Regions from separate parts of the Micromonospora sp. NPDC047467 genome, predicted to be linked through region 2. Evidence: predicted binding sites of a transcription regulator. Region 2 holds the regulator's gene; each other region holds the start of a gene.
The links. Region 2 encodes HrcA, which represses chaperone genes, less so after heat shock. Its sites were predicted from a motif close to GGTTNGCACNCTCNNNNNGAGNGTGCNAACC; they were not measured.
Positions count from the first base shown of each region.

Region 1: the regulator HrcA is predicted to act here: its motif matches at 4,801-4,831, upstream of groES (co-chaperone GroES).
Region 3: the regulator HrcA is predicted to act here: its motif matches at 6,943-6,973, upstream of groL (chaperonin GroEL).

Region 1 covers NZ_JBEYTO010000013.1:55,760-65,250, forward strand. The annotation lists gene ABZ780_RS28390 (response regulator transcription factor) at 1-167, opposite strand, end outside; gene ABZ780_RS28395 (WhiB family transcriptional regulator) at 423-806, shown strand; gene ABZ780_RS28400 (molybdopterin-dependent oxidoreductase) at 936-2,519, opposite strand; gene groL (chaperonin GroEL) at 2,643-4,283, opposite strand; gene groES (co-chaperone GroES) at 4,354-4,668, opposite strand; gene ABZ780_RS28415 (methyltransferase domain-containing protein) at 4,927-6,123, shown strand; gene ybaK (Cys-tRNA(Pro) deacylase) at 6,134-6,613, shown strand; gene ABZ780_RS28425 (substrate-binding domain-containing protein) at 6,793-7,887, shown strand; gene ABZ780_RS28430 (ATP-binding cassette domain-containing protein) at 7,998-8,822, shown strand; gene ABZ780_RS28435 (ABC transporter permease) at 8,819-9,491, shown strand, end outside.
Region 2 covers NZ_JBEYTO010000004.1:52,319-61,809, forward strand. The annotation lists gene ABZ780_RS12755 (carbohydrate ABC transporter permease) at 1-624, shown strand, start outside; gene ABZ780_RS12760 (MOSC domain-containing protein) at 684-1,325, shown strand; gene ABZ780_RS12765 (phytanoyl-CoA dioxygenase family protein) at 1,388-2,290, opposite strand; gene ABZ780_RS12770 (hypothetical protein) at 2,512-3,366, opposite strand; gene ABZ780_RS12775 (SDR family NAD(P)-dependent oxidoreductase) at 3,690-4,430, shown strand; gene ABZ780_RS12780 (enoyl-CoA hydratase family protein) at 4,488-5,288, opposite strand; gene hemW (radical SAM family heme chaperone HemW) at 5,308-6,531, shown strand; gene ABZ780_RS12790 (DUF4870 domain-containing protein) at 6,592-7,245, opposite strand; gene hrcA (heat-inducible transcriptional repressor HrcA) at 7,458-8,480, shown strand; gene dnaJ (molecular chaperone DnaJ) at 8,554-9,491, shown strand, end outside.
Region 3 covers NZ_JBEYTO010000006.1:252,012-261,502, forward strand. The annotation lists gene thrC (threonine synthase) at 1-963, shown strand, start outside; gene ABZ780_RS18865 (GNAT family N-acetyltransferase) at 1,478-2,497, shown strand; gene paaN (phenylacetic acid degradation protein PaaN) at 2,649-4,322, shown strand; gene ABZ780_RS18875 (GNAT family N-acetyltransferase) at 4,461-4,982, opposite strand; gene ABZ780_RS18880 (cold-shock protein) at 5,399-5,602, shown strand; gene ABZ780_RS18885 (hypothetical protein) at 5,717-6,895, shown strand; gene groL (chaperonin GroEL) at 7,166-8,788, shown strand; gene ABZ780_RS18895 (hypothetical protein) at 8,844-9,089, opposite strand; gene ABZ780_RS18900 (GNAT family N-acetyltransferase) at 9,176-9,491, opposite strand, start outside.

The sequences.
Region 1 (9,491 bases), on a different contig from region 2:
GCCGTGTCGGCCAACACCACGTCGGCCGGCCGCTCGGCCAGCCGAAGCATCACCTCGGGATCGGAGACGGCGGTACGGACGATCGCGGACAACCCCAGCCGCGCGGCAGCGGACGTCAGGTGCTGGGCCGCGAGTGGTGTCCGAACGCACACAAGAACAGTACGCACTGTGGTGGTCTCCTCTCCGCACACGAGCAGACCATGACGACGTCGGCTGAGGAGGGGGTTCCGGGCAATCATTTGAACTTTTCCGACAACTAGGGCAAAAGGCGCAAGTTGCCGAGCGTTTTCGATCACAGGTGTGTGAGTCGGCGACGGCGTGGGTACCGGATGGTCCAGGCCGGGAACGGTGCGCCTGCGCGGCCCGCCGCCCGGAAGCCGGCCACAAGGATCTCGCGGTGCCGCGCGGGAGGAGGGGTGCTGATGTCGAACGTACGTAGACTGCCCGGACCCATCGTCGACCTTTGGGACTGGCAGCGGCTCGGTGCCTGCCGAGGCCGGGACAGCGCCCAGTTCTTCCACCCCGACGGCGAGCGGGGCTCCTCCCGGCTGCGTCGGGAGTCGTCCGCCAAGGCGGTCTGCCGCGCCTGCCCGGTCCGCGCCGAATGCGCCGCGCACGCGCTGTCGGTCCGTGAGCCGTACGGCGTGTGGGGTGGCTTCAGCGAGTCGGAGCGGCTGCGGCTGCTCGCCGTCGGCTGGGAGGACCTGGCCGACCGCCGGCACGCTCGGGTCGACGTCGCCCGCCTGGAGGCCCGCCTGGGCCGCGCGCACAAGTCGACCGTCCCGGCCCAACGCAACGTCGCCTGACCCGCCCCCGACATCCGCGCGAACCGCGCCCCCGCCACGGGGGGCGCGGTTCGCACGTAATCGCCCGCAGATCTTGGACAGTTTCCGTTCGCGGAACGGTAACTGTCCAAGATCTGTGTGGGTGGGTGCTCAGCGGACCAGGACGGGGACCGTGTGCCAGCCGGTCGCGCCGTCGGGGACGACGCCCTGCGTACGCTCGGTCTGGGTCTCGCCGGTCGCGTCGGTCGCCCGGACCTGGAGTTGGTGCTCGCCCGGGGTGGCGTCCCAGCGCCACGACCACTGCACCCAGGTGTCCACCGACACCGTGGGGGCCAACTCCGCCTCCTGCCAGGGGCCGCCGTCGACACGTACCTCGACCCGGCGGATGCCCCGCTGCTGCGCCCAGGCGACCCCGGCCACCGTCACCGGGCCGGTGGTCAGCCGGTTCCGCCGCCGGGGCGCGTCGATCCGCGACTGAGTCTTGATCGGGCCCTCGCGGGACCAGCCGCGCGGCACCCAGTACGCGTCGAAGTCGGCGAAGCGGGTCAACTCCAACTCGGTCACCCACTTGCAGGCCGACACGTAGCCGTAGAGGCCGGGCACCACCATCCGGGCCGGGAAGCCGTGCTCGACCGGCAAGGGTTCACCGTTCATGCCGATCGCCAGCAGCGCGTCCCGCCCGTCGCGCAGGGCCGCGGTGGGGGTGCCGCACGTCCAGCCGTCGACCGACCGACCGACGACCTGGTCGGCGTCGTCGTCCGGCTCGACCTCGTCGAGCAGCTCCCGCAGGGGTACGCCCAGCCAGCGGGCGTTGCCGATCAGGTCCCCGCCCACCTCGTTGGACACGCAGGCCAATGTGACGTACCGCTCGACCAGCGGCCGGGCCAGCAGGTCGGCGAGGCTGTAGGTGCGTTCGGTGCCGACCCGCCCGTGGATGCGCAGCCGCCACGTGTCCGGGTCCACCTGCGGCACGACCAATGCGGTGTCGATCCGGTAGAACCCGAAGTTCGGGGTGACGTACGACGCGAGCTGGGCCACCGGGAGATCCGCGCCCGCCGGCACCGCCGCCGCGGGTGCCACCGGCGCGGGCAGCCGGATCGCGTCCCGGGCGGCCGACACCCCGCGCCGCCCGGCCAGCCAGCGCCCGCCCAGACCGGCCACCGCAGCCGTACCGAGCAGCACCCCGGTACCGGTGAGGAACCGCCGGCGCGACTCCGGGTCGACCCCCTCAGGCCGGTCCGGTGCCGGGCCGCCCGTGGCCGGCGCGGGTGGGGTGGGTGGTGACCAGGGCCAGGGGTCCAGTTCGAGCGGGCCCGCGATGAACAGCCAGAGCACCAGGGCGCCCAGCCCGCCGCCGACCAGCGACGGTAGGGCGTCGGCGAGGTCCGCGCCGGGGCGGGTCAACGCGGCGGCCACCCCGACGGCGCCCAACGCCGCGATGCCGGCCAGGCCGAGGGCCAGGCGGCGGACCGCCAGCACTCCGATCAGCGCGGCGAACCCACCCAGCAGCAGGGCGGTGCCGACCAGCAGGGCGATCTTGTCGGCGGTGCCGAAGACGTCGATGGCGAACTGCTTCAGCGGCTCGGGGGCAGCGTCGACGACCGCCCCGCCGACCGCGACCAGCGGCGCCGACCGGGGGCCGGTCAGCACGGCCACCGGCTCGGCGATCCCGATCGTGGCGGCGGCGGCGGTGACTCCGGCCAGCGCGGCGTACCGGCGCGACGTGGTGGTCATCGGCCCAGTGTGCGCGGTCCTCTCGCCGGGTCGCCAACGGCGTCAACGCTCAGTGATCACCTTGAAGACGAACCGGGGCACACCGCCATGGACGGTGTGCCCCGGAAACGGTGGTGCTACGGGTCAGAAGCCCGGGCCGTGCTGGTGGCCGTGACCGTGGCCGTGGCCGCCCGAGCCGGCCGGCTCGGCCTGCGCCGGCTTCTCCACCACGAGGCTCTCCGTGGTGAGCAGCAGGCCGGCGATCGAGGCGGCGTTGGTGACCGCGTTGCGGGTCACCTTCACCGGGTCGATGATGCCGGCCTTGACCAGGTCGCCGTACTCGCCGGTGGCGGCGTCGAGGCCGTTGCCCCACGCCATGTCGGCGACCTTCTGGGTCACGACGTAGCCGTCGTGGCCGGCGTTCTGCGCGATCCAGCGCAGCGGCTCGACCAGCGACTTGCGCACGATCGAGACGCCGACCTTCTCGTCACCGGTGAAGCCCAGGTCGTCGTCGAGCACGGGAAGGATCTGCACCAGGGCGGCGCCGCCGCCGGGCACGGTGCCCTCCTCGACCGCAGCCTTGGTCGCCGCGATGGCGTCCTCGATGCGGTGCTTGCGCTCCTTCATCTCGACCTCGGTCGCCGCACCCACCTTGATCACGGCGATGCCACCGGAGAGCTTCGCCAGCCGCTCGGCCAGCTTCTCCTTGTCCCAGTCGGAGTCGGAGGCCTCGATCTCCTTGCGGATCTGGGAGACCCGGTCGTCGACGTCGGCCTTCTGGCCGCCGCCGTCGACGATCGTGGTGTTCTCCTTGTCGACCACGACGCGCCGGGCGGTGCCCAGCACCTCCAGGCCGACCTGGTCGATCTTGTAGCCCAGCTCCGGGGCGACCAGTTCGGCGCCGGTGGAGATGGCGATGTCCTGGAGCATCGCCTTGCGTCGGTCGCCGAAGCCCGGGGCCTTGACCGCGCAGACCTTGAGAGTCTTGCGCAGCGAGTTGACCACGAGGGTCGAGAGCGCCTGGCCCTCCACGTCCTCGGCGATGATCAGCAGCGGCTTGCTGTTCTGCAGGACCTTCTCCAGCAGCGGCAGCAGCTCCTCGATCGCGGAGATCTTCTGCGTGGTGACCAGGATGTACGCGTCCTCGAGGACGGACTCCTGGCCCTCCAGGTCGGTGACGAAGTTGGGCGAGATGAAGCCCTTGTCGAACTGGAGACCCTCGGTCACCTCCAGCTCGGTGGTGAGCATCGAGCCCTCCTCGACGGTGATGACACCGTCGCGGCCGACCCGCTCCATCGCCTCGGCGATCAGTTCGCCGATGGTGGCGTCCTGCGCGGAGATCGTCGCCACGTTCGCGATCGACTTCTTGTCGGCGACCTCGACGGCCCGACCGAGCAGCGCCTCGGAGATCTTGGCGGCCGCCGCGTCGATGCCCCGCTTGAGGCCGGCCGGGTTGGTCCCGGCGGTGACGTTGCGCAGGCCCTCACGGACCATCGCCTGCGCCAGCACGGTCGCGGTGGTGGTCCCGTCGCCGGCGACGTCGTTGGTCTTGGTCGCCACCTCCTTGACCAGCTGCGCGCCGAGGTTCTCGTAGGGGTTGGTGAGCTCGATCTCCTTGGCGATGGTCACACCATCGTTGGTGATCGTCGGCGCACCGAATTTCTTGTCCAGGACGACGTTGCGCCCGCGCGGGCCGAGGGTGACCTTGACCGCGTCAGCGAGGGCGTTGACACCGTGCTCCAGCAGGTGCCGGGCGTCGTCCGAGAAGCTGAGGATCTTCGCCATAAATGTCCCTTCGAAGCGACGTCGCCCCGGCCCGGCGAGCCGGACCGGGGCAACGACACTGATCGGTTGCTTACTTCTCGATGACCGCGAGGACGTCGCGGGCGGAGAGCACCAGGTACTCCTCGCCGGCGTACTTGACCTCGGTGCCGCCGTACTTCGAGTAGAGGACGGTGTCGCCGACCTGAACGTCAACCGGAACCCGGTTGCCGTTGTCGTCGACGCGCCCCGGGCCCACAGCGAGGACAGTGCCCTCCTGCGGCTTCTCCTTGGCGGTGTCGGGGATCACGATGCCCGACGCCGTGGTGGTCTCAGCCTCGTTCGCCTGGACCACGATGCGGTCCTCGAGCGGCTTGATCGCAACCTTGGTCGCGGTAGTCACGGGCATACCCTCCTGGGGTACTGGTTTCGTTACCGGCCGGCGCGGCCGGCCAGCGTCAATCTGCCTCATGCCACCGGGCGGGGCCGTCGTCGCGGGTGCCGGTCCGCCTGGCGTTGCGCACCCGGGCCGAGACCCGGGAGCTGGCACCCTCGGGGTGAGAGTGCTAATCGCAGGTTATTCCGTGGCTAGCACTCCGTCAAGGAGAGTGCCAGCGAGTCGCGCCCCGCCAGCCTGGATTTCCGGATCCACCCGGACAATGACCGGGTGGATCTCGACCAACTGGCCGCGCTGCGTACCCCCGAGGGGTCGGCCGCGCTCACGGCGGCGGCCAGGCTGGCCGGCGGCGACCCGCTGGCCGCGGCGTCGGCGCTGCGCGCGACCGGGGTGCCGCCCGCGCTGGCCGCGGCGGCGCTCACCCAGGCCGAACTGCGCCACCGGGCGGTCGGCAAGTTCGGCCCGGCCGCCGCTGGGATGTTCCTCACCCGCGCCGGACTGGAGCAGGCCACCCGCCGGGTCGTCGCGGACCGCCGCGCCGAACGGCTGCGGGCGGCCGGCGTGCACACCCTGGCCGACCTCGGTTGCGGCCTGGGCGCCGACGCGCTCGCCGCCGCCCGCGCCGGCATCCGGGTGTACGGGGTGGAGGCCGACCCCGTGACCGCCGCGATGGCCGCCGCCAACGCCGCCGCGGCAGGGCTGGCGGAGCGGTTCACGGTCGAGTGCGGCGACGCCACCTCCTTCGACGTGTCCCGGGTCGACGGCGTCTTCTGCGACCCGGCCCGACGCCGGGCCGGCACCGGCCGGCGGATCTTCGACCCGCGCTCCTACTCGCCGCCGTGGGACTTCGTGACCGGGCTGGCCGAGCGGGTGCCACGCACGGTGGTGAAGGTGGCGCCGGGGCTGGACCACGCGCTCATCCCACCCGGCGCGGAGGCGGAATGGGTAAGCGTCGACGGCGACCTCGTCGAGGCTGCGCTCTGGTGCGGCGAGCTGGCCCAGGCGACCCGCCGCGCCACCCTCTACCGGCAGGAGGGCGCCGAGATCCGCCGCCACCAGCTCACCGGCTCGGGTGCCGCCGAGGCCCCGGTCGGGCCACCGCGCCGCTACCTGTACGACCCGGACGCGGCGGTGGTCCGCGCACACCTCGTCGCCGAGCTGGCCGAGGAGTTGGACGCCACCCTCGGTGACCCGAGCATCGCCTACCTCTACGCCGACCAGCCGACCCGCACCCCGTACGCGCGCTGCCTGGAGATCACCGACGTGCTGCCGTTCTCGCTCAAGCGCCTGCGGGCACTGCTGCGGGACCGCCGGGTGGGGCGGGTCGAGATCCTCAAGCGAGGTTCGGCGCTCACCCCGGAGCAGTTGCGGCGGGACCTGCGGCTGGCTGGCGACCAGGCGGCGAGTCTGGTGCTCACCCGGGTCGCCGGGGCACCGACCGTGTTGGTCTGCCGGCCGGTCGACTAGGTTCTCAGCTGTGGCGGGACAGGGCACTCCGGCGACGGCACTGCTGGTCAGGCGCGGGGTCGCGCACCGCACGCACCCGTACCGGGTGTCGCCGGACGTGCCCAACTACGGCGCGCTGGTGGCGGAGGCGCTCGGCGTGGCACCGGAGCGGGTGTTCAAGTCACTTGTGACAGAGGTCGACGGCGCGCTCACCGTGGCCGTCGTCCCGGTCACCGGCGAGCTGGACCTCAAGGCGCTCGCTGCGGCGGTCGGTGGCAAGCGGGCGGCCCTTGCCGATCGGGCGGTCGCCGAGCGGGCCACCGGCTACGTGCGCGGCGGCATCAGCCCGCTCGGGCAGCGTCGGCGGCTGCCCACCGTGCTGGACGAATCCGCATTGGACCTGCCGACGATCTACGTCTCCGCTGGCCGGCGGGGTCTGCAACTCGAACTCGCGGCGGCCGATCTGGTGGCGCTGACCGAGGCCCGCACCGCGGTGTTGCAGAGCCACTGAGGACCGTCATGACGGTCGACGTCTGGCGGATGGCCGGGGCGTAACAGCCGCGTTGCTGAATTGTTATCGCTATCAACAAACTCGGCACCTACGCGGTCTTGTGGACTCGGCGCGTGGCGAAATACGTTGCCGGGCACAACAAAACTACACCTCCCCCACCTTCCGAAAGGACCCTGCACATGCGTAAGGGGATCCTCACCATCGCCGCCGTGGGCCTGCTCGCGACCGGCGGCATGACCGCCTGCGGCAACGACTCCGGCGACGACCAGGCCAGCACCGCCAAGACTCCCAAGATCGGCGTGATCCTCCCGGACAGCAAGTCGTCCGTCCGCTGGGAGACCGCGGACCGCAAGTTCCTCAAGGAAGCGTTCGAGGCCGCCGGCGTCCAGTACGACATCCAGAACGCGCAGAACGACAAGTCCGCCTTCCAGACCATCGCCGACCAGATGATCACCAGTGGCGTCACCGTCCTGATGATCGTCAACCTCGACTCCGGCACCGGTAAGGCAGTCCTCGACAAGGCCAAGTCGCAGGGCGTCGCCACCATCGACTACGACCGGCTCACCCTCGGCGGCTCGGCCCAGTACTACGTCAGCTTCGACAACGAGACCGTCGGCAAGCTCCAGGGCGAGGGCCTGGCGAAGTGCCTGACCGCCCAGGGCGTCAAGAACCCGGTCGTGTCGTACCTGAACGGCTCCCCCACCGACAACAACGCCACCCTCTTCAAGAACGGCTACGACTCGGTGCTCAAGCCGAAGTTCGACGCCAAGGAATACGTCAAGGGCCCCGAGGACGCCGTACCGGCCTGGGACAACGCGCAGGCCACGACGATCTTCGAGCAGCAGCTCACCAAGGCCAACGGCAAGATCGACGGCGTGCTCGCCGCCAACGACGGCCTCGGCAACGCGGCCATCTCCGTGCTGAAGAAGAACAAGCTCAACGGCAAGGTCCCGGTCACCGGGCAGGACGCCAGCACCGAGGGCCTGCAGAACATCCTCAACGGTGACCAGTGCATGACCGTCTACAAGGCCGTCCGGGAAGAGGCCAAGGCCGCCTCCGACCTGGCCATCGCGCTGGCCAAGGGCGAGAAGAAGGACACCGGCCAGACGGTGAAGGACCCCGAGGGCGGCCGCGACGTCCCCTCGGTGCTGCTCACCCCGAAGGCCATCTACAAGGAGAACGTCAAGGACGTCATCGCCGACGGGTACGTGACCAAGGAAGAGGTCTGCGCCGGGACGTACGCCAAGCTCTGCGCCGACGCCGGCATCAGCTGACCGACGACGCAGTACCCGCCGGGACGACACCCGCCGCCCGGCACGGGAGCACCCTCCCGTGCCGGGCGGCGTCCGCCGGGCGGGCCCCCACACTCCCCTAAGGAGACCTCGTGACCGCGACCCCCCTGCTGGAACTACGTGGGATCGACAAGAGCTTCGGTCCCGTCCAGGTGCTCCGTGACGTCGCCTTGACCGTCCACCCCGGCGAAGTCACCGCGCTGGTCGGCGACAACGGCGCCGGCAAGTCGACCCTGGTCAAGTGCATCAGCGGCATCCACCCCACCGATGCCGGTGAGGTCCTGTTCAACGGCGAACAGGTCCACATCAGCAGCCCCCGCGACGCCGCCGCGCTCGGCATCGAGGTCGTCTACCAGGACCTCGCGCTCTGCGACAACCTCGACATCGTGCAGAACATGTTCCTCGGCCGGGAGAAGCGCAGCGGCATCGTCCTCGACGAACCGACCATGGAGCAGCTCGCCGCCGAGACACTCGCCGGGCTCTCCGTGCGCACCGTCACCTCGCTGCGCCAGCACGTCTCCAGCCTCTCCGGCGGCCAGCGACAGACCGTGGCCATCGCCAAGGCGGTGCTGTGGAACAGCAAGCTGGTCATCCTGGACGAGCCGACCGCCGCCCTCGGCGTCGCGCAGACCGCCCAGGTGCTCGAACTGGTCCGCCGGCTCGCCGACAACGGCCTTGCCGTGGTGCTCATCTCGCACAACATGAACGACGTCTTCGCCGTCTCCGACCGCATCGCCGCGCTGTACCTCGGCCAGATGGTCGCCCAGGTGAAGACCACCGACATCACCCATTCCCAGGTGGTCGAGCTGATCACCGCAGGGCGCTCGGGCGGGCTCGGCCTCGCCACCGACCCGGGTACGGGCGGCAACGGCAACGGCAACCAGCTGGCCGACTCGACCTCAGGAGGCGACCGATGACCACCACCGCCGTGCGGAAGGACGGCCCAGCGGCCGTCACACCGCCGCCGACCGTCGGGAGCCATGCCCGCACCTACCTGAGTCGGGTACGCGGCGGCGACGTCGGTGCGCTGCCCGCGGTGCTGGGCCTGATCGTGCTCTGCACCGTCTTCGCGGTCATGCGGCCGTCGTCGTTCCTGTCGGCCGGCAACTTCGCCAACCTCTTCACCCAGGGCGCGGCGGTCACGCTCATCGCGATGGGCCTGGTCTTCGTGCTGCTGCTCGGCGAGATCGACCTGTCCGCCGGCTTCGCCAGCGGCGTCTGCGCCGCCGTACTCGCCAATGTGGTCACCGTGCTCGGCTACCCCTGGTGGGTGGCCGTGCTCGCCGCCGTCGCCACCGGCGTGGTCATCGGCACCACCCTCGGCCTGCTGGTCGCGAAGATCGGCATTCCGTCCTTCGTGGTCACCCTCGCCGGGTTCCTCGCCTTCCAGGGCATCGTGCTGATGCTCATGAAGGAGGGCACCAACATCTCCGTCCGCGACGACGTGCTTGTCGCCATCGCCAACCGCAACCTCGGCCCCATCCTGGGCTGGGTGCTCGCCATCGTGGCGGTCGCCGGTTACGCGGCCGTGCAACTGCTGAGGCACCGCAACCGGATCGCCCGGGGCCTGATCACCGATCCGCTGG
Region 2 (9,491 bases):
TTCCTCAACAGCGCGCTGGTCGCGGTCGCGACGGTGGTGCTCAGCGGCCTGGTCGCCCTGCTCGCCGCGACGGCGGTGGCCCGCTTCCGTTTCAAGCTGCGGACCAGCTTCCTGATCATGCTGCTGGTGGTGCAGATGATCCCGCTGGAGGCGCTGGTCATCCCGCTGTTCCTGATGATCCAGCGCCTCGGGCTCTACAACACGCTGCCCAGCCTGATCCTCACGTACCTGGGCTTCTCGCTGCCGTTCGCGGTCTGGATGCTGCGCGGCTTCGTCGCGGCGGTGCCCAAGGAGTTGGAGGAGGCCGCGGCCATCGACGGCGCGAGCCGCGCCCAGATCTTCCGCAAGGTGCTCTTCCCGCTGGTCGCGCCCGGCCTGGTCGCCACCAGCATCTTCTCGTTCATCACCGCCTGGAACGAGCTGATCTTCGCGTTGACGTTCATCAACGACCAGAGCCGCTACACCCTGCCGGTGGCGATGACGTTCTTCTTCGGCCGGGACGACACCAACTGGGGGCCGGTCATGGCCGCCTCCACCCTGTTCACCCTGCCGGTCATCATCTTCTTCCTGCTGGTGCAGCGCCGGATGGTCTCCGGCCTGGTGGCCGGCGCCGTCAAGGGCTGACAGCCGGCGAAAGGATCTTGACGGCACCGCGACCCGCCGGCCCGGCTAGGCTGACCGCCATGACGGGCAGGGTGGCAGCGGTGAACCTCGGCATCGTGACCGAGGCGAAGTGGGCCGGCGACGCGAGCGGTCGCAGCGGCATCGACAAGCGCCCGGTCGACGGGCCGGTGCTGCTGCGCGTCGACGGAGTCGTCGGCGACTTCATCGGCGAGCGAGCCCACCACGGCGGCGAGGACCAGGCGGTCTACGCCTACGCGGAGGAGGACGCCGCCTGGTGGGCGGCCGAGTTGGGGCGCGACATCCGGCCCGGCGGCTTCGGCGAGAACCTCACCACCTACGCGGTCGACCTGACCGGCGCGGTGATCGGTGAGCAGTGGCAGATCGGGTCGGCCCTGCTCCAGGTGACCAAGCCGCGTACGCCGTGCACCACCTTCGCCGGCTTCTGGGGCGTACCGGATCTGATCAAGCGGTTCACCGTCCGGGCGCTGCCCGGCGCCTACCTGCGGGTGCTCCGCGAGGGGGAGGTGGGTCCGGGCGACCCGATCGAGGTGGTGGACCGGCCCGCGCACGGGGTGACCATCGGCGAGGTGTTCCGGGCCACCAGCCTGGAGCCGGAGCTGCTGCCCCGCCTGCTCGACGCGGACGACCTGCCGGAGTCGATCCGGGAGAAGGCCCGCCGTCGCCTCGCCAGCCGCGCCTGACCGACGGTGGACGCGCGAGAGCCCCGGACATCTCCAGATGCCCGGGGCTCTCGGCTAACGGCTCAGCGGAGCCAGGGGACGCTGCGGTCCAGCAGACCGCGCTCCTTGAGCTCCTTGCGCAGCGGGATCTCGTCGTCGACGTACCCGTCCCAGTTGATGCCCCAGTAGTTGGCGGTGTGGGTGCCCTCACCGATCAGCTGGCGCTGCACGGGGGTGCGGTTCTGGTACCACTCGCCGTTCACGTCGGGGTGCAGCTCGTCCAGCGGGCGGATCCACCGGTAGGTGTAGCCGACGAAGAGCATCTTGCGGGTGATGGTCGACAGGTTCGTCGACCGGGAGTGCCACTGCCGGCGGTCGAAGATGAAGGCGTCGCCCGGGTTGGCGGTGATTTCCACCGTGCCCTCCGGGTCCGGGTTGTGCACGCTGAGGTCCTTGGGCCGGTCCAGCGAGTTCCACAGGTGGCTGCCCGGGATGACCTTGGTGGCGCCGCGGCCGGTCTCGGAGAGGTCGGAGAGCACGTACGCGACCTTGAGCGAGAACATCGGCCGAGGCAGGTTCGGGTCCATCGTCTCCGGGTCGGAGTTCTGGCGGTACCCGTCCTGGTGCCAACCCCAGTACGGCTTCTCCGGCTCGGCGGCCGGCGGAGTGACGTCCAGGTGGTTGTGGTGGGTGTAGATGTTCCAGCCGGCCAGCCCCCACATGTACGGGAAGGCGATCGGGTGGGTGAGCAGCTCACCGAAGAGTTCGTCGCGCTCCAGGAAGCCCAGCAGGTGCAGCGTGCCGTCCTTCTTGGTGGTGCCCTTGGCCTGCTCCTCCGCGTAGACGCGGTCGACCGCCGCCTCCAGCGCCGCCCGGTGGTCCTCCGTCAGGACGTTGCGGAGCAGGAGGAAGCCCTGCTCGTGGAACTCCTTGCGGTCAGTGTCGCTGATCGGTTCGTAGCCGGTCCGGTCGCCGTAATCGAACACCGCGTCGTACCCCTCCCCATGAGGTGAATATGTTTCTGGCACAGGCCGCCGATCGTAACGCGATGGCCCAGGCATCGGGGTGAGTGCGTCGCGCGAATGGGATTCGGCGGGACACCATGCAGCGGGAGGGCTGCGAAGAGTGAGTTTTCCGTGATCAATAAGGGTGTTCGTGGATCAATGTCCGATTGTGCGGTGACTGCCGGTTAAGAGATCCGGATCGGTCAGCCCTCGTTGAACACCTCGGCCACCACCTGGCCCGAGGAGTTCTGCTCGCCGGCCACCCGACCCCAGGTGCCGTTGCGGGCGGTCCACTCCCGGTCGCCGAAACGGACCCGCTTCACACCGTGGTCCTGGGCGTGCGAGACCAGCCAGTGCGCGTACCGCCAGCCGTCGCGCTGGTCGCCCGGAGTCACCGCCAGCCCGGTCGGGTCGGTCGGGTCGGTCCCCTTCAACCCCCAGTCCAGCACCAGGTTGCGGGTCAGCTGCGTGGCCGCCGCCGCGCCGTACATCACCGGGGTGCGCCCCACCGTGCACGCCACCGCGCCGGTGACGTCGCCGAGCAGGGCCCGGCTGAGGACCTCGGACTCGTCGGCCCACTTCTGGTACGCCTCGGGGAACGCCGAGCGCTGTACCCGCTGGGCGGCGTCGGTGACCCGCATCTTCTCCCAGCCGCGCACCTTCTTCAGTGCCGCGTAGAAACGGTTCGCCGCGTACCGCTGGTCCCGGATCTGCGCGGGGGTGCCCCAGCCCTGACTCGGGCGCTGCTGGAACAGGCCCACCGAGTCGCGGTCACCGTCGGCGAGGTTGCGCAGCCCCGACTCCTGGTACGCGGTGGCCAGCGCGACCACCACGGCCCGCTCGGGCATCCCACGCTGGGCGCCGATCGCCGCGATCGTCGCCGCGTTGGCCATCTGGTCGGCGTCCAGCACGACCCGGCCGTCGGCCTGGACCGTGCACGTCCGGCCCATCAGCGGCAGCCGCAGTCGATCCCCGGCCTGCCGGACGACGAGCCAGATCGCGATCACGGCGACGAGGATGAGAACCACTCCACCCGCCACGGCTGCCCGAGTTCGCACTCACACCCCCAGATCGACAGTCCGCCAAGCGTACGTCCCCGCCCGCACTCTCCGGACCGCCCGAGCGGTTCCGGGTCGACTCGGCCGGTTCCGACCCGGTTCGGGGTCGGCTCCGCCGCCGTGTACCGGTTGGCGACGTTCCCGCTCCGGTGGCGATCTCACCTGCCTGTCGCCCTGTCGTGCGCGTCACCCGCCCACGACGACGGGAAGCGATTGACCAGGCAAGGACTTGAGGGGTGCTGACATGTCAACCGACTGAACCTCGCACCGGGGTGCAGGTCATGAGCAAGGAGAATCCGATGGGAACTCTGAACGGCAAGGTCGTGCTCGTCACCGGCACCGGCGGCGGCCTGGGGCGCGTCGCGGCACTGACCTTCGCTCGCGAAGGCGCGAAGGTCGTCGGGGCCGACATCCAGGTCGACGGCAACAACGAGACGGTCGAACTCGTCCGGCGGGCCGGCGGTGCGATGACAGGCATCGCGCCGATCGATCTCACCGATCCGGAACAGGTGCGCAGGCTCGTCGAGGACGCGGCCGCAGCCTATGGCGGCCTCGATGTGGTCTACAACAACGCGGCGGCGCTCCGCTTCGGCCCGATGCCCGACTTCTCCGTCGAGGACTGGCGGTACACCATCACCGGAGAACTCGACATTCCGTACTTCGTGTCGAAGTTCGCCTGGCCGCACCTGGTCCGGCGCGGCGGTGGCGTCATCATCAACGCCGCCTCCATGGCCGGAATGATCGGTGGTCACGTCCCCCCGATGGTCGGTCACACCGCGGCGAACGCCGGCATCATCGGCATGACCCGACAGCTCGCGCTCGAAGGCGCGCCGCACGGGATTCGCGCGGTCGCGGTCAGCCCCGGGCCCATTCTCACCCCGGCCAGCGAACGCGACCTCGGCGACAACCAGGCCGCCCGGGACGCGATCACCAGCAAGACGCTCCTCAAGCGCTTCGCCCGACCCGAGGAGGTAGCCGAGCTGGTGGTCTTCCTCGCCTCTGACCGGGCGTCGTACATCACCGGCGCGAACTACCCGGTCGACGGCGGCGCGACCGCCTGGTGACCGGACCGAGAGCCGGGGCGTCGCCGAGCGGAGGCGGCGTCCCGGCGGCCCTCGGTCCTACCCGGCGTGATCCGCGTCAGCACCGGGCACCCAGGCGGCGTCCCGCTTCTCCCGGAACGCCATGATCCCCTCGCGCCCCTCGTCGGAGAGGAAGTAGCCGGTCGACAGCGCCGACAGCCGGGCCAGGTCCTCGCGCAGCTCGGCGGTGCCCGGCCGGCGCAGCAACTCCTTCGCGCCGGCCAACGCTGCCGGCGCGCCGCGTACCAACGAGTCGCAGTACCGGGCCACCGTCGCGTCCAACTCGTCGGCCGGCACGGCGGCGGTGACCAGGCCGATCTCGGCGGCCCGCCGGCCGTCGAAGGTGTCCCCGGTCAGGTACAGCTCGGCGGCGGCACGCGGGTGCAGTCGGGGCAGCACGGTCGCCGAGATCACCGCCGGGATCACGCCGATCCGCACCTCGGTGAACGCGAACGTGGCCTGCTCGGCGCAGACCGCCAGGTCGGCGGCCGCGATCAGGCCCAGCCCACCGGCCCGCGCCGGCCCGGCGACGCGGGCCAGCACCGGCTTCGGGCACTCCCAGAGCGCCGTCAGCACGTCACCCAGCATCGCGGCCGGAACCGTCCCGCTGGCGTACGCCATGGCGGTCTCCTTCAGATCCGCACCGGAGCAGAAGACCGGGCCGGTGTGGTCGAGCACGATCACCCGGACCGCGTCGTCGGCGACCGCCTCGGCCAGCCCGGCCAGCAGCTGGGTCATCAGGGCGGTGGAGAGCGCGTTGCGGTTGTGCGGGCTGTCCAGGGTGAGGGTGGTCACCCCACGGGCCGTGGCGACCCGCACGAGGACGTCGGGAGAGGTCATGCCGGGCACACTAGTGGCCATGCCCGGCGTCCTTCCAGATGGTGAAACCGTTCCCGTCGACGGTTCGCTGCCCACCGCCGCCACCGGAACGGTCGGTCAGCGCGGCTTCGGCGTGTACGTGCACGTGCCGTTCTGCGCCAGCCGCTGTGGCTACTGCGACTTCAACACGTACACGGCCGCCGAGTTGGGCGGCGGCGCCAGCCGCGAGGGGTACGCCGACACGGTGCTCGCCGAGCTGGCGCTCGCTGCCCGGGTGCTCGGTGACAGCCCGCCGCCCCGGGTCGACACGGTCTTCGTCGGCGGCGGCACGCCCACCCTGCTCCCCGCCGACGACCTGGCCCGCATCCTGGACGGCATCGACCGCACCTGGGGGCTGGCCGCCGACGCGGAGGTGACCACCGAGGCCAACCCGGAGTCGGTCACCCCGGAATCGTTGAAGCTGCTGCGCTCGGCCGGCTACACCCGGATCTCGCTGGGCATGCAGTCCGCCTCCCCGGGTGTGCTGGCGATCCTCGACCGCAAACACAGCGCCGGTCGGGCCACCGCCGCCGCCCTGGAGGCGCGCGACGCCGGCTTCGAGCACGTCAACCTGGACCTGATCTACGGCACGCCGGGGGAGCGGGCCGAGGACTTCGCCGCCTCGCTGGAGCAGGTGGTCGCCGCCGGGGTGGACCACGTCAGCGCGTACGCCCTGATCGTGGAGGACGGCACCCGACTGGCCGCCCGGATGCGGCGCGGCGAGTTGGCGTACCCCAGTGACGACGTCGCCGCGGACCGCTACCTGGCCGCGGAGGCCGCCCTCGACGCGGCCGGCCTGTCCTGGTACGAGGTCTCCAACTGGGCTCGCACCGACGACGCCCGGTGCCGGCACAACCTGCTGTACTGGACCGGCGCGGACTGGTGGGGGCTCGGCCCGGGGGCGCACAGCCACGTCGGCGGGGTGCGCTGGTGGAACGTCAAGCACCCCACGACGTACGCCCAGCGGCTCGCCGCCGGCGCGTCACCCGGCCTGGCCCGTGAGGTGCTCACCGCCGACGAGGCGCACATGGAGGACGTGATGCTGCGGCTGCGGCTCGCCAGCGGCCTGCCGCTGGCGGTGCTCGACGCCGTCGGCCGGGCCGGCGCCGAGCGGGCGCTGGCCGAGGGCCTGCTGGCCGCGGAGGACTACGCGGCTGGCCGGGCGGTGCTCACCCTGCGCGGCCGACTGCTCGCCGACGCCGTGGTCCGCGACCTGCTGCCCTGAGCCGGCGCTCCCCGGCCGACGGCAGTGCGCCGGGCCGGCCGGGGTAGCGGCCGACCCGGTTCACTTGATGAAGTTGGCCGACATCGGGTAGCGGTAGGGGCTGCCCTCGTTCGCCTTCATGCCGGCGATGATCCCGAACAGGATCTGGATCACCACGACCGCGATGCTGGGCAGGAAGAGCAGGCACCAGCTCACGAAGAGCAACACGAACGCGATGATCGACCAGAGGATCTGGAAGTTCAACGCGGCCAGGGCGTGCGCCCGCACGGTCGGCGACTGGTTACCGCGGACCAGGAAGGCGATGAGCGGGGCGACGAAGCCCAGCGGGCCGAAGCTGATCAGCGCGCCAGCGGCACCGCCGAAGTGCGCGACCAGCGCCCAGGTCTTGTCCTCGTTGTTGGCGTAGCCGCCGCCCGGGCCGCCGTAGCCGCCGCCGGTCGGATAGCCGCCAGTGGGACCACCCGGCGGGTAGCCACCGGGCGGGGGATAACCACCCGCTGGAGGGTAGCCACCGGGCGGAGGGTAGCCACCTGACGGCGGTTGGTCACCAGTGGGCGGCGGATAGCCACCGGCTGGGGGATAGCCGCCCGAGCCGGGTGCCCCGGACAGTGGTGCGGTGGGCGGCTCGGGCGAGTAGGGCGTGCCCGGGGAGGTCGGCTCCGGCGGGTAGCCGCCAGGATCTCCCGCACCGGGTGGGCGAGGTGGTTCAGTCATGCTGCCACGGTAGGGGTGGGTGGCAACGCCGCACCAGAGCGACACCGCCGAGCCCGCCCGGCTGAACGGGCAGCAGGAACGAACAGCGCAGCACTTGATCATCGCGTCGGTGGGCGTGCCGACGTAGACTGGCACTCGTTACAGTCGAGTGCCAGGACGGTCCGCCGGCCCCTGTCGGGCCGGCGGCCGACGTGCGACAGGAGGTGCGGAGGATGGGTCTCGACGACCGAAAGCTCGCCGTGCTCCGCGCCATCGTCGAGGACTACGTCTCCACGCAGGAGCCGGTCGGCAGCAAGGCGCTGGTCGAGCGTCACCAGCTCGGGGTCTCCCCGGCCACGGTCCGCAACGACATGGCCGTGCTGGAGGAGGAGGGCTACATCCGGCAGCCGCACACCAGTGCCGGTCGGGTGCCCACCGACCGTGGCTACCGGCTCTTCGTCGACCGGCTGTCCCGCGTCAAGCCGCTCAGCCCGGCCGAGCGCCGGGCCATCGAACGCTTCCTGGTCGGCGCGGTCGACCTGGACGACGTGGTGCACCGCACAGTCCGGTTGCTCGCCCAGTTGACCCGCCAGGTCGCCGTCGTGCAGTACCCGAGCCTGGCCCGCTCCTCGGTGCGGCACCTGGAGCTGGTGCCGATCTCCACCACCCGGCTGATGCTCGTCATGATCGCCGACACCGGTCGCGTCGAGCAGCGGCTGGTCGAGCTGCCCGGGCCGGTTTCCGCCGACGACGTCACCGACGTGCGTCGGCTGGTAAACGAAAAGCTCGCCGGCGCGCGGCTGTCCGATACGCCGCCGCTGGTGCAGGCGCTGGTCGAGGAGGCGCCGGCCGGGCTGCGTCCGATGATGACGACCCTCGCCACCGTGCTGCTGGAAACGCTCGTCGAGCGGCACGAGGAACGCATCGCGCTGGCCGGCACCGCCAACCTCACCCGGGGCGGCCTGCTGGACTTCCAGGGCTCCCTGCGACCGATCCTCGAAGCCCTGGAGGAGGAGGTCGTGCTGCTCAAGCTCATCGGCGAGACCGAGCCGAGCGCGACCCGGGTGCTGATCGGCGACGAGAACGAGTTCGACAACCTCCGCGCCGCCTCCGTGGTCAGCACCGGGTACGGCCCGGGCAGCACCATCGTCGGCGGCCTCGGGGTGCTGGGGCCGACCCGGATGGACTACCCCGGCAACATCGCCACGGTGCGCGCCGTGGCACGCTACGTGGGCGAGTTGCTGGCCCAGAACTGATTGGTCAGGGCCGACGGCCGGCTGCGGCCGCCGGTCGGCGCAACGCGAGACGAACATGAGGACACGGAACGCAGTGGCCAGGGACTACTACGGCATTCTCGGTGTCAGCCGGGAAGCCTCCGATGACGAGATCAAGCGCGCCTACCGCAAGTTGGCGCGCCAGTTCCACCCGGACGTCAATCCGGACCCGGAGGCTCAGGAGAAGTTCAAGGACATCAACGCCGCGTACGAGGTCCTCTCGGACGACCGCAAGCGGCAGATCGTCGACCTGGGCGGCGACCCGCTCGCCCCGGGCGGCGGTGGCGCCGGCGGCCCGGGTGGCCCGGGTGGAGCCGGCCCATTCGTCGGTTTCCAGGACATCATGGACGCGTTCTTCGGCGGCGCGGCGGGCGGCGCCCGTGGCCCCCGTCCGCGGACCCGTCCGGGCGCCGACGCGATCCTGCGGCTCGAACTGGACCTGCACGAGACGGCGTTCGGCGTCGAGGCCCCGATCACCGTCGACACGGCGGTGCTCTGCACCACCTGCTCGGGCGCAGGCACGGCGGCCGGCACCCACCTGGCCACCTGCGAGGCGTGCGCCGGTCGGGGCGAGGTGCAGTCGGTGCAGCGCACCTTCCTCGGCCAGGTGGTCTCCGCCCGGCCGTGCACGGTCTGCCAGGGCTACGGCACCACCATCCCGCACCCCTGCCCCACCTGCGCCGGTGACGGCCGGGTGCGTACCCGACGCTCGCTGACCGTCAAGATCCCGGCCGGCGTCGAGGACGGCATGCGGATCCGGCTGGCCCAGCAGGGCGAGGTCGGCCCGGGTGGCGGCACCGCCGGTGACCTCTACGTCGAGATCCACGAGCGGCCGCACGACGTCTACTCGCGCAAGGGTGACGACCTGCACTGCCGGGTCACCGTGCCGATGACCGCCGCCGCGCTGGGCACCCGGCTCACCATCAAGACGCTGGACAGCGAGGAGACCGTCGACGTCAAGGCCGGCACCCAACCGGCCAGCACGCTGCGGCT
Region 3 (9,491 bases), on a different contig from region 2:
CCGCTCTGGGTCAAGGACGACAGCGCCAACCCCACCCACTCGTTCAAGGACCGGGTCGTCTCGGTGGCGCTCACCGCGGCGAAGGCGCTCGGCTTCAGCCGGTTCGCCTGCGCGTCCACCGGCAACCTGGCCAACTCGGTGGCCGCGCACGCCGCCCGCGCCGGCACCCCCTCGGTGGTCTTCATCCCCAGCGACCTCGAGCAGGGCAAGGTCATCACCACGGCCGTCTACGGCGGTGAACTGGTCGCCATCGACGGCTCGTACGACGACGTCAACCGGCTCTGCGGCGAACTGGTCGAGACCGACGAGTTCGAGGACACTGCATTCGTCAACGTCAACGTCCGGCCGTACTACGCGGAGGGCTCCAAGACCCTCGGCTACGAGGTGGCCGAGCAGCTCGGCTGGCGGATCCCGGCCCAGGTGGTCATCCCGATGGCCAGCGGCGAGCTGCTCACCAAGATTGACAAGGCGTTCTCCGAGCTGGTCGAGATCGGGCTGGTCGAGGCACCGGCCGGCGGCTGGAAGGTCTTCGGCGCCCAGTCGGCCGGCTGCAACCCGATCGCCTCGGCCCTGCACGCCGAGACCGACACGATCACGCCGGTCAAGCCGACCGGCATCGCCAAGTCGCTCAACATCGGTGACCCGGCCGCCGGCCTCTACGCGTTGGAGGCGGTCCGTCGTACCGGCGGCTGGATGGAGTACGTCGACGACGACGAGATCCGCGCCGGCATCCGGCTGCTGGCCCGCACCACAGGTGTCTTCGCCGAAACCGCTGGTGGGGTGACGGTGGCGGTGCTGCGGAAGCTTGTCGAGTCCGGTCGGCTCGACCCGACGGCGGAGACGGTCATCTTCAACACCGGCGAGGGCCTGAAGACCATCGACGCGGTGGCCGGTCAGGTCGGCCCGACACACCACATCAAGCCCTCGCTGCGCGCCGCCCGCGACGCCGGCCTCCTCGGCTGACGCGCCCCCGTCCCCAACCCCTCCCCACCCTCGGTTCCCCTCGCCGGCCCGCCGGCCTGCCCGCCCGCCCGCGCCTCACTCGTCGCCGGTCGCTTACCGGCCACGTGCTGGCGTGATCGACTCCGTTTCGCCGACATGGCGGTATCCGCCTCCTCGGAAACCGCAACATCGGCGATATGGAGTGGGTCATGCGCCGGGCCGGGCCGGGTGGGCCGGGGTCGGGCCAGGGCGGGTCGGGCGGGGGAGGGGGGATCGCCCGGACGGGGGATCGGGTCGATCCGCCGGGTAACTGGCTTTTCGCGGTGAGTGTGGAAAACCCGCCGCTGCGGACTTGACGGCAGGAACCGGACGGCGCAAGATGCTCCGTGCGGGAGGGCATTTCGCCGGAGACTTTTGAAGTTCTTGCGACCCAACGCCGGAGGCGTTGTGCGAGTGTCCCTCCCGACCACGTTCGATCGGGCCACCGGATTAATTCGGTGGCCCGATCGCTTTTCCGGGTGCCAGGCTCGCCGGCATGAGCATCACGATCGTGTCGTTCGACGGCTCCGACCGGGCCGCGATCGACCAGGCGTACCGGATTGGCGCGGCGGCCAACGACGTCGACCTGCCGTATCTCCCGCCGTTCTGTCGCCGTCGCTTCGACGCGCTCTTCCACACGCCGATGCCCGGCACCGAGTCGCTCTGGGCGCTGGCCCGGCTGGATGGCGTGCCGGCCGGCTACCTCCAACTGGATCTGCCCCGACTCGACAACACCGACAACGCGTCCGTCGAGCTGACGGTGCATCCCGAGCTGCGGCGTCGCGGCGTCGGCCGGGCACTGCACGAGTACGGGGTGCGCCTGCTCCGCGAGCACGGACGCAAGCGGGTGGTCGGAATGTCCGTCCGCGCGCTCCCCGACGGCCCGGCCCGCACGGGCGCCGGTGATGCGTTCGCCGCCATGACCGGAGCCCAGGCCGCGCTGGTCGAGGTGCGTCGCCGGCTGGCGGTCGACACCGTCGACCGGGTCGCGCTGAGGTCGGCGCTGGCCGAGGCACACGCCCTGGCCGAGGGGTACCGGTCGGTCACCTGGCAGGGTGCGACCCCGCCGGAGTACCTGGCGGACATCGCCTACCTGGACGGCCGGCTGCTCATGGACGCGCCGATGGGGGACGTGCAGTGGGAGCCGGAGCAGGTGGACGCCGAGCGAATCCGGGGCACCGAGCGGGCGTTGGAGGCCCGGGGTCGGCGGCGCTACCACCTCGGGGTGCGGCATGAGGAGTCCGGCCGGCTGGTCGCCTGGACTCTGCTGGACGTGGGTGCCAGCGCGGACTGGCACGCCTTCCAGCAGATCACCATCGTCGATCCGGCTCACCGGGGGCACCGGCTCGGCCTGCTCGCCAAGATCGAAAATTTGCATCACCTGCTCACCCACGAACCGGCGGTACGGGTCATCGACACCTTCAACGCGGCCAGCAACAGCTACATGATCGCGATCAACGAGCGGCTCGGCTTCCGCCCGGTGGACTCCTGGAACAACTGGCAGCTCACCCTCTGACGAGCAATCGGCGCTACTGCTCCTGCGATGTCCTCAGGCATGCGTCTCTGCCGGGCATTGGCGCTACTGCTCGCGGACCGTTCTCAGGCATGCGTCTCTGCCGGGCATTGGCGCTACTGCTCGCGGACCGTCCTCAGGCATGATGGCGGGCATGACGGAGACCCCGCAGCCCCTGTACGACAGGCACGCCGACACCCTCAACCGCGCGCTGACCGCGATCACGGAGCGGGGCTACTGGTCCGCGTACCCCGAATCGCCCAGCCCCCGGGTGTACGGCGAGACCGCCGCCGCCGACGGCAAGGCCGCCTTCGAGGCGTACCTGGGTGGCGACTTTCCTCTCGACCAGCCGGGCACGGGCGGGCGGATCGCCACCGAGGCGAGCCCGTTCGGTGTGGAGCTGGCGGTGCGCTATCCGCACGCCACCCCCGACGAGCTGATCGCCGCCGCCTCCGCCGCGCTGCCGGCGTGGCGCGACGCCGGCCCGCAGGCCCGGGTGGGCGTCTGCCTGGAGATCCTCGACCGGCTGCACAAGAACATCTTCGAGCTGGCCAACGCGGTGCAGTTCACCAGCGGGCAGGCGTTCGTGATGGCCTTCCAGGCCGGCGGCGCGCACGCGCTGGACCGGGCGTTGGAGGCGCTGGCGTACGGGTACGCCGAGATGACCCGGCACCCGGGCACGGCGGGCTGGGAGAAGCCCGCCGGCAAGGGCGACCCGCTGCGGATGACCAAGACCTTCCACGTGGTGCCCCGTGGAGTGGCGCTGGTGATCGGCTGCAACACCTTCCCGACCTGGAACTCGTACCCGGGGCTGTTCGCCTCGCTGGTCACCGGCAACCCGGTGATCGTCAAGCCGCACCCGCGCGCGGTGCTGCCCCTGGCCGTCACTGTGAAGTACGCCCGGGAGGTCCTCGCCGAGGCCGGTTTCGACCCGAACCTGATCCTGCTGGCCGCCGAGGCGCCCGGCGAGAAGCTCGCCAGTGACCTGGCACTGCACCGGTCCGTGAAGATCGTCGACTTCACCGGCTCCACCGAGTACGGCGACTGGCTGGAGACGCACGCCCGGCAGGCGGCCGTCTACACCGAGAAGGCCGGACTGAACACGGTGGTGATCGACTCCACCGACGACTTCGCCGGCATGTGCCGCAACCTCGGGTTCACGCTGACCCTCTACAGCGGTCAGATGTGCACCACCTCGCAGAACATCCTCATCCCGGCCGGCGGTATCGAGACCGACCAGGGGCACAAGAGCTTCGACGAGGTGGCCGGCGGGATCGCCGCGGCGGTCGGCAAGCTGACCGCCGACCCGGCCCGGGGCGTCGAGCTGACCGGCGCCATCGTCAACGACGGGGTGCTGGAGCGGCTGGCCGAGGTGACCAAGGTCGGCGCGCCGGTGCTGGAGTCGCGGGCCGTGGCACACCCGGCGTACGCCGACGCGGTGGTGCGTACCCCGACGATCGTGAAGCTGGCCGCGGACGACGCGGACACCTACGGCCGGGAGTGGTTCGGGCCGATCTCGTTCGCCATCGCCACCGACTCCACCGCGCACAGCCTGGAGTTGATGCGCCGGACCGTCGGCGAGAAGGGCGCGCTCACCGCGGGGGTCTACTCGACGGACGAGGCGGTGCTCGACGCCGCCGAGGCGGTGGCGGTCGAGGTCGGGGTGCACCTGTCCTGCAACCTGACCGGCGGGGTCTTCGTCAACCAGTCGGCGGCCTTCTCCGACTTCCACGGCAGCGGTGCCAACGCGGCGGCCAACTCGGCGCTTACCGACGGCGCCTACGTCTCGAACCGCTTCCGGATCGTGCAGTCTCGGCGGCACGTCTGATTCTGGCTGCGGTCGGGGTTTCCGGGGCAGCCCGACCCACTCCGGGCGGTCAGGCTTGATCCCCGCGCGGGTCGGGCCGCCCCGGAAACCCTTCGTGGGCACGCTGGTCGGGGCGCTGCCGGCTCTTGGGCAGCAGCTCTAGGCCGGTCGGCGCATTTGCAGCTCGGTCAGTGCCGGGACCGTGGGGTGTGGGACGCGTACGCCGGTGTCGGTGAAGCCCAGCCGCTGGTAGGCGCGGTAGGCGCGGTCGTTGCCGACCACCACCTCCAGCATCAGCTCCGGCCGGCCACAGGCTCGGGACCAGGCTGCCACCTCGTCGATCAGCTCGCCGAGCAGCCCGCTGCCCCGCCGGGCCGGGGTGACGTACACGGCGTAGATGACGGTCAGCTCGGGCTCGTTCGGGGCGACTGTGCCACCGGCGTGCCCGACCAGCCGGCCGCCCGGGTCGGCGATGAACTGCGCCCTGTTGGGCCCGAGCGAGGTGTACGCGACCCGGGCGGCGTACTCGGCGTGGGAGAGCGCCGCGGCCTGGGCCACGGTCTCCAGAAAGGCCAGCGGTGCGTCGGCGAGCATCTCCAGGCGCAGCGCCCGCATCCGGGCGGCGTCCTCCGGGCGTACCCGACGGATCTTCGTCGGCCGGAGGCCTGGATCGGTGGTCATGCCCGCATGCCTATCACAGGGGTGGACGACGGTTTCGACGTCCTCGATCGCGTCGTCGAGGTACGCGCCTCCGCTGCGCGCCTGCGTCTGTTCCGCAACCTGGTCGCCAGGGCGGGATCGTCGCGGGCGACACGAGGCGACAGGTGCCGCAGCGCCGTCCGCAGCGCGCCGGTAGTTATGAGCATGGATTGCTTTGATCGAAAACAGGGGATGGCTCCTGCTGTCGGAAACGCGCTCGATGCCGCCCGTGATGTGCCCGATTTGCGGTAGTGCGCGGCCGTCACTCCTCGTGTAGCGTGCGATTTCGGTCACCCATTTCAGCGGTCGACGTCGATCGGTGAAGCGGTGGTCGGAAGGCGTTCGGCCCTGCCGTGCGCCGGGGCCAGGCAACGCCGCGCAGAGTGAGGAAGTGCACCGTGGCACAGGGCACCGTGAAGTGGTTCAACGCCGAAAAGGGCTACGGCTTCATCGCCGTCGACGGCGGTCAGGACGTGTTCGTCCACTTCTCCGCGATCGAGATGGACGGTTACAAGGCGCTGGACGACGGTCAGCGGGTTGAGTTCGAGATCGCCCAAGGTCAGAAGGGTCCGCAGGCGGAGCACGTCCGCGTCGTCGCCTGAAATTCTCGGCCGGCCGGCCGGTGAATCGCCTCCGGTCGTCGGAGGGTCGGGGCTGTGGTGGTGACGCCCACCCGGGAAGATCGTGAACCGTCCAGCCGATGCTGAGGAGGGTTCATGACCGACCAGCCACCCCCGCCCACCCCACCCCTCGGGCCGGGGGAGCCGGGTCCGTCCGACCCGACCTCGCCCGGCACGCCGCCTGCCTCCGGCGCGGCCCCCGGCATGCCGCCGGGCACGCACTTCGGTCCGCCGCCGGGCATGCCGCCGGGCGCGCCCTCCGGTCCGCCGCCCGGTTGGGATCCGGCGCAGGGTGGTTGGGGGCCGCCGCAGCAGCAGGGCTGGGTCTTCCCGCCCACCGGCGGCTACCCGCCCGGGGTGGGTCCGTACGGCGGGCAGCCGTGGTATCCGGGGCCACCGGTCGGCTGGTACCCGCCGGGTCACGGCCTCGACCCCAACGATCCCCTGGTCACTCCGCCCGGTGCCGGAATCTACGGCTGGCTCAATCGGGTCAACGGCGCGCTGCGTCGGGGTTGGCGGCAGTTGGTGCCGATCCTGCTGCTCACCCAGGTGCTGCCGTCGGCGGTCCTCTCGGTCATCTCGCTGGCCGTGGACCCGTCGGCCGGCTGGGAGGCGCAGGCCGATCTGGACCCGGCGGCCGGGCTGCCGGACAACTTCGCCGTCGACATGGCAACCCTTCTCGTGGCACTGATCGGCGGCAGCCTGCTCTTTGGTCTGGTGCAGGCGGTGGGGTGGGCCGCCGGCAGTTGGGTGATCACGCAGCAGGCCGCTGGCCGGCCGGCCAGCATCGACGCGGCGCTGCGGTACGGCGTGCGCCGGGCGCTCGGTCTGTGGGGCTGGACTCTGCTGATCAGCGTGCTCGTCGGCGTAGGTGTCTGTTTCTGCCTGCTGCCGGGCATCTACCTGGCGTTCGCGCTGAGCATGGCCGGCCCGGTCTACCTCTTCGAACGGCGCAACCCGATCGGCCGGTCGTTCCGGATGTTCCACGACCGGCTCGGGCTGCTGCTCGGCCGGGTGGCGCTGGTGGCCGGGGTGGTGATCGTCGGCAGCATGATGGGCGGCTTCCTGGAGTCGCTGGGCATCGTGGCGCTGGGCCCGGACCCGCTGGCGTCGCCGGGCGCCGCGGTCGTGGCGGTGGCCGTGATCGGCGTCACCGCGGTGCTGGTCCTGCCGGCCCACCTCGTCCAGTTGGTCGGCCTGCTGGTCACGTACACCGAGCAGCGGGCCCATGAGGCACCGGTGAACAGCGCCGGACTGGCGGCGGAACTCGGCTGAGCGCCCCCATCGTGCTTGCACTCGGCAGGGGAGAGTGCTAAACAAGTCATTGGCACTCGCATACCGTGAGTGCCAATGGTCGGGACGGTGGGGCCAGGTTGCACCGGCGTGGAGACGCCGGGGTGGCATGGCCGGTCGTCGCGGGCTATCCGGCCCGGCCGAAGGACGTCGTCGTCGCCAGGTGGCGACGTCCCAAGGTGCGTACACCAGGCGGCCCATCCGGGGCACACATCTCGGGTGGCCCGTGAGTGTCCAGGAGGACAACGCCGTATGGCCAAGATGATCGCGTTCGACGAAGAGGCTCGCCGTGGCCTCGAGCGAGGCATGAACCAGCTCGCTGACGCCGTAAAGGTGACCCTCGGCCCCAAGGGCCGCAACGTCGTGCTCGAGAAGAAGTGGGGTGCCCCCACCATCACCAACGATGGTGTGAGCATCGCCAAGGAGATCGAGCTCGAGGACCCGTACGAGAAGATCGGCGCCGAGCTGGTCAAGGAGGTCGCCAAGAAGACCGACGACGTTGCCGGTGACGGCACGACGACGGCGACCGTCCTGGCTCAGGCCCTGGTGCGCGAGGGCCTGCGCAACGTGGCCGCTGGCGCCAACCCGATGGCCCTGAAGCGGGGCATCGAGGCTGCGGTCGCGAGCGTCTCGGAGGAGCTGTCCAAGCTCGCCAAGGACGTCGAGACCAAGGAGCAGATCGCCTCCACCGCCTCCATCTCCGCTGGTGACAGCACCGTCGGCGAGATCATCGCCGAGGCGATGGACAAGGTCGGCAAGGAAGGCGTCATCACCGTCGAGGAGAGCAACACCTTCGGGCTGGAGCTGGAGCTCACCGAGGGCATGCGCTTCGACAAGGGCTACATCTCGGCCTACTTCATGACCGACCCGGAGCGCATGGAGGCCGTCTTCGACGACCCCTACCTCCTGATCGTCAACAGCAAGATCGCGTCGGTCAAGGACCTGCTCCCGATCCTGGAGAAGGTCATGCAGTCGGGCAAGCCGCTGCTGATCATCGCCGAGGACATCGAGGGCGAGGCCCTGGCCACCCTGGTCGTCAACAAGGTCCGGGGCACCTTCAAGTCGGTCGCCGTCAAGGCGCCGGGCTTCGGTGACCGCCGCAAGGCCATGCTCGCCGACATCGCCATCCTCACCGGCGGCCAGGTCATCAGCGAGGAGGTCGGCCTCAAGCTCGACGCCGTCGGCGTCGACATGCTGGGCCGCGCCCGCAAGGTCGTGGTGACCAAGGACGAGACCACCATCGTCGACGGTGCCGGCGACGCCGAGCAGATCCAGGGTCGGGTCAACCAGATCCGGGCCGAGATCGACAAGAGCGACTCCGACTACGACCGCGAGAAGCTGCAGGAGCGGCTGGCCAAGCTGGCCGGTGGCGTCGCGGTGATCAAGGTCGGCGCGGCCACCGAGGTCGAGCTCAAGGAGCGCAAGCACCGCATCGAGGACGCCGTTCGCAACGCGAAGGCGGCCGTCGAGGAGGGCATCGTCCCGGGTGGTGGCGTCGCGCTGGTGCAGGCCGGCAAGACCGCCTTCGACAAGCTGGACCTGGTCGGCGACGAGGCGACCGGTGCCAACATCGTCAAGGTCGCGCTGGACGCCCCGCTGCGGCAGATCGCCGTCAACGCCGGCCTTGAGGGCGGCGTCGTGGTGGAGAAGGTCCGTAACCTCGAAGCGGGTCACGGCCTCAACGCCGCCAACGGCGAGTACGTCGACCTGCTGGCCGCGGGCATCATCGACCCGGCCAAGGTGACGCGCTCGGCGCTGCAGAACGCCGCCTCCATCGCGGCGCTCTTCCTCACCACCGAGGCTGTTGTCGCGGACAAGCCGGAGAAGAACCCGGCTGCCCCGGCTGGCCCGGGTGGCGGAGAGATGGACTTCTGAGTCCAGTCCGACACAGAACGGGGCGGGCCGCTGACGCGGTCCGCCCCGTTCGTCGTCAGGTGGGCAGTGGGCGCTGGTTGCGCCGTTTCTTCGCCTGGTCGTACGGCGGAGGCAGTTGGATCGGCGCGTCCACCATCTCCTGCGACTCCTCGACCACCGACGTGCCGTCGGTGGTCATCTCGGCCAGTTGCTCGGCGTCGCCGTAGTCGAGTCGGTCGAACGGCAGTTGACCGGGGAGTTCAGCGACCGGCTTCCAGGTGATCGGCGGGCCGTCCTCGGTCTGGTCATCATCCGTGGTCATGGCTGCCTCCTCTACCGAAACGGTAGGGGGCGTCGATGATCGATGCGGGGCGAACGCGTTATCTGGGTCTATGTCCCGTTCGCCCTTTAATCGACATGGAGTGTCCGCCGGTACAGGAAGAAGACCCGCTCGATCCGGGCACTCGCGCTGCCCGAGTAGAACGGCACCGGCCCCACCCAGCCGATCTGAGCCCGGTCCAGCCCCGCCGCCCGCTGGTCACGCAGGCAGCGCCGCAGCAGCACCCCACCGATGCCCGAACCCTCGGCGGCCGGCGCGGTGCCCATCGGCCCGAACCAGCTCGGTCGGGACGACCCGTACGCGGCGAAACCCAGCACCTCACCGGCTCGCTCCGCGAGGTGGCAACCGGCGCCCTCGCGACCCACCGACCCGGCCAACTCGCCG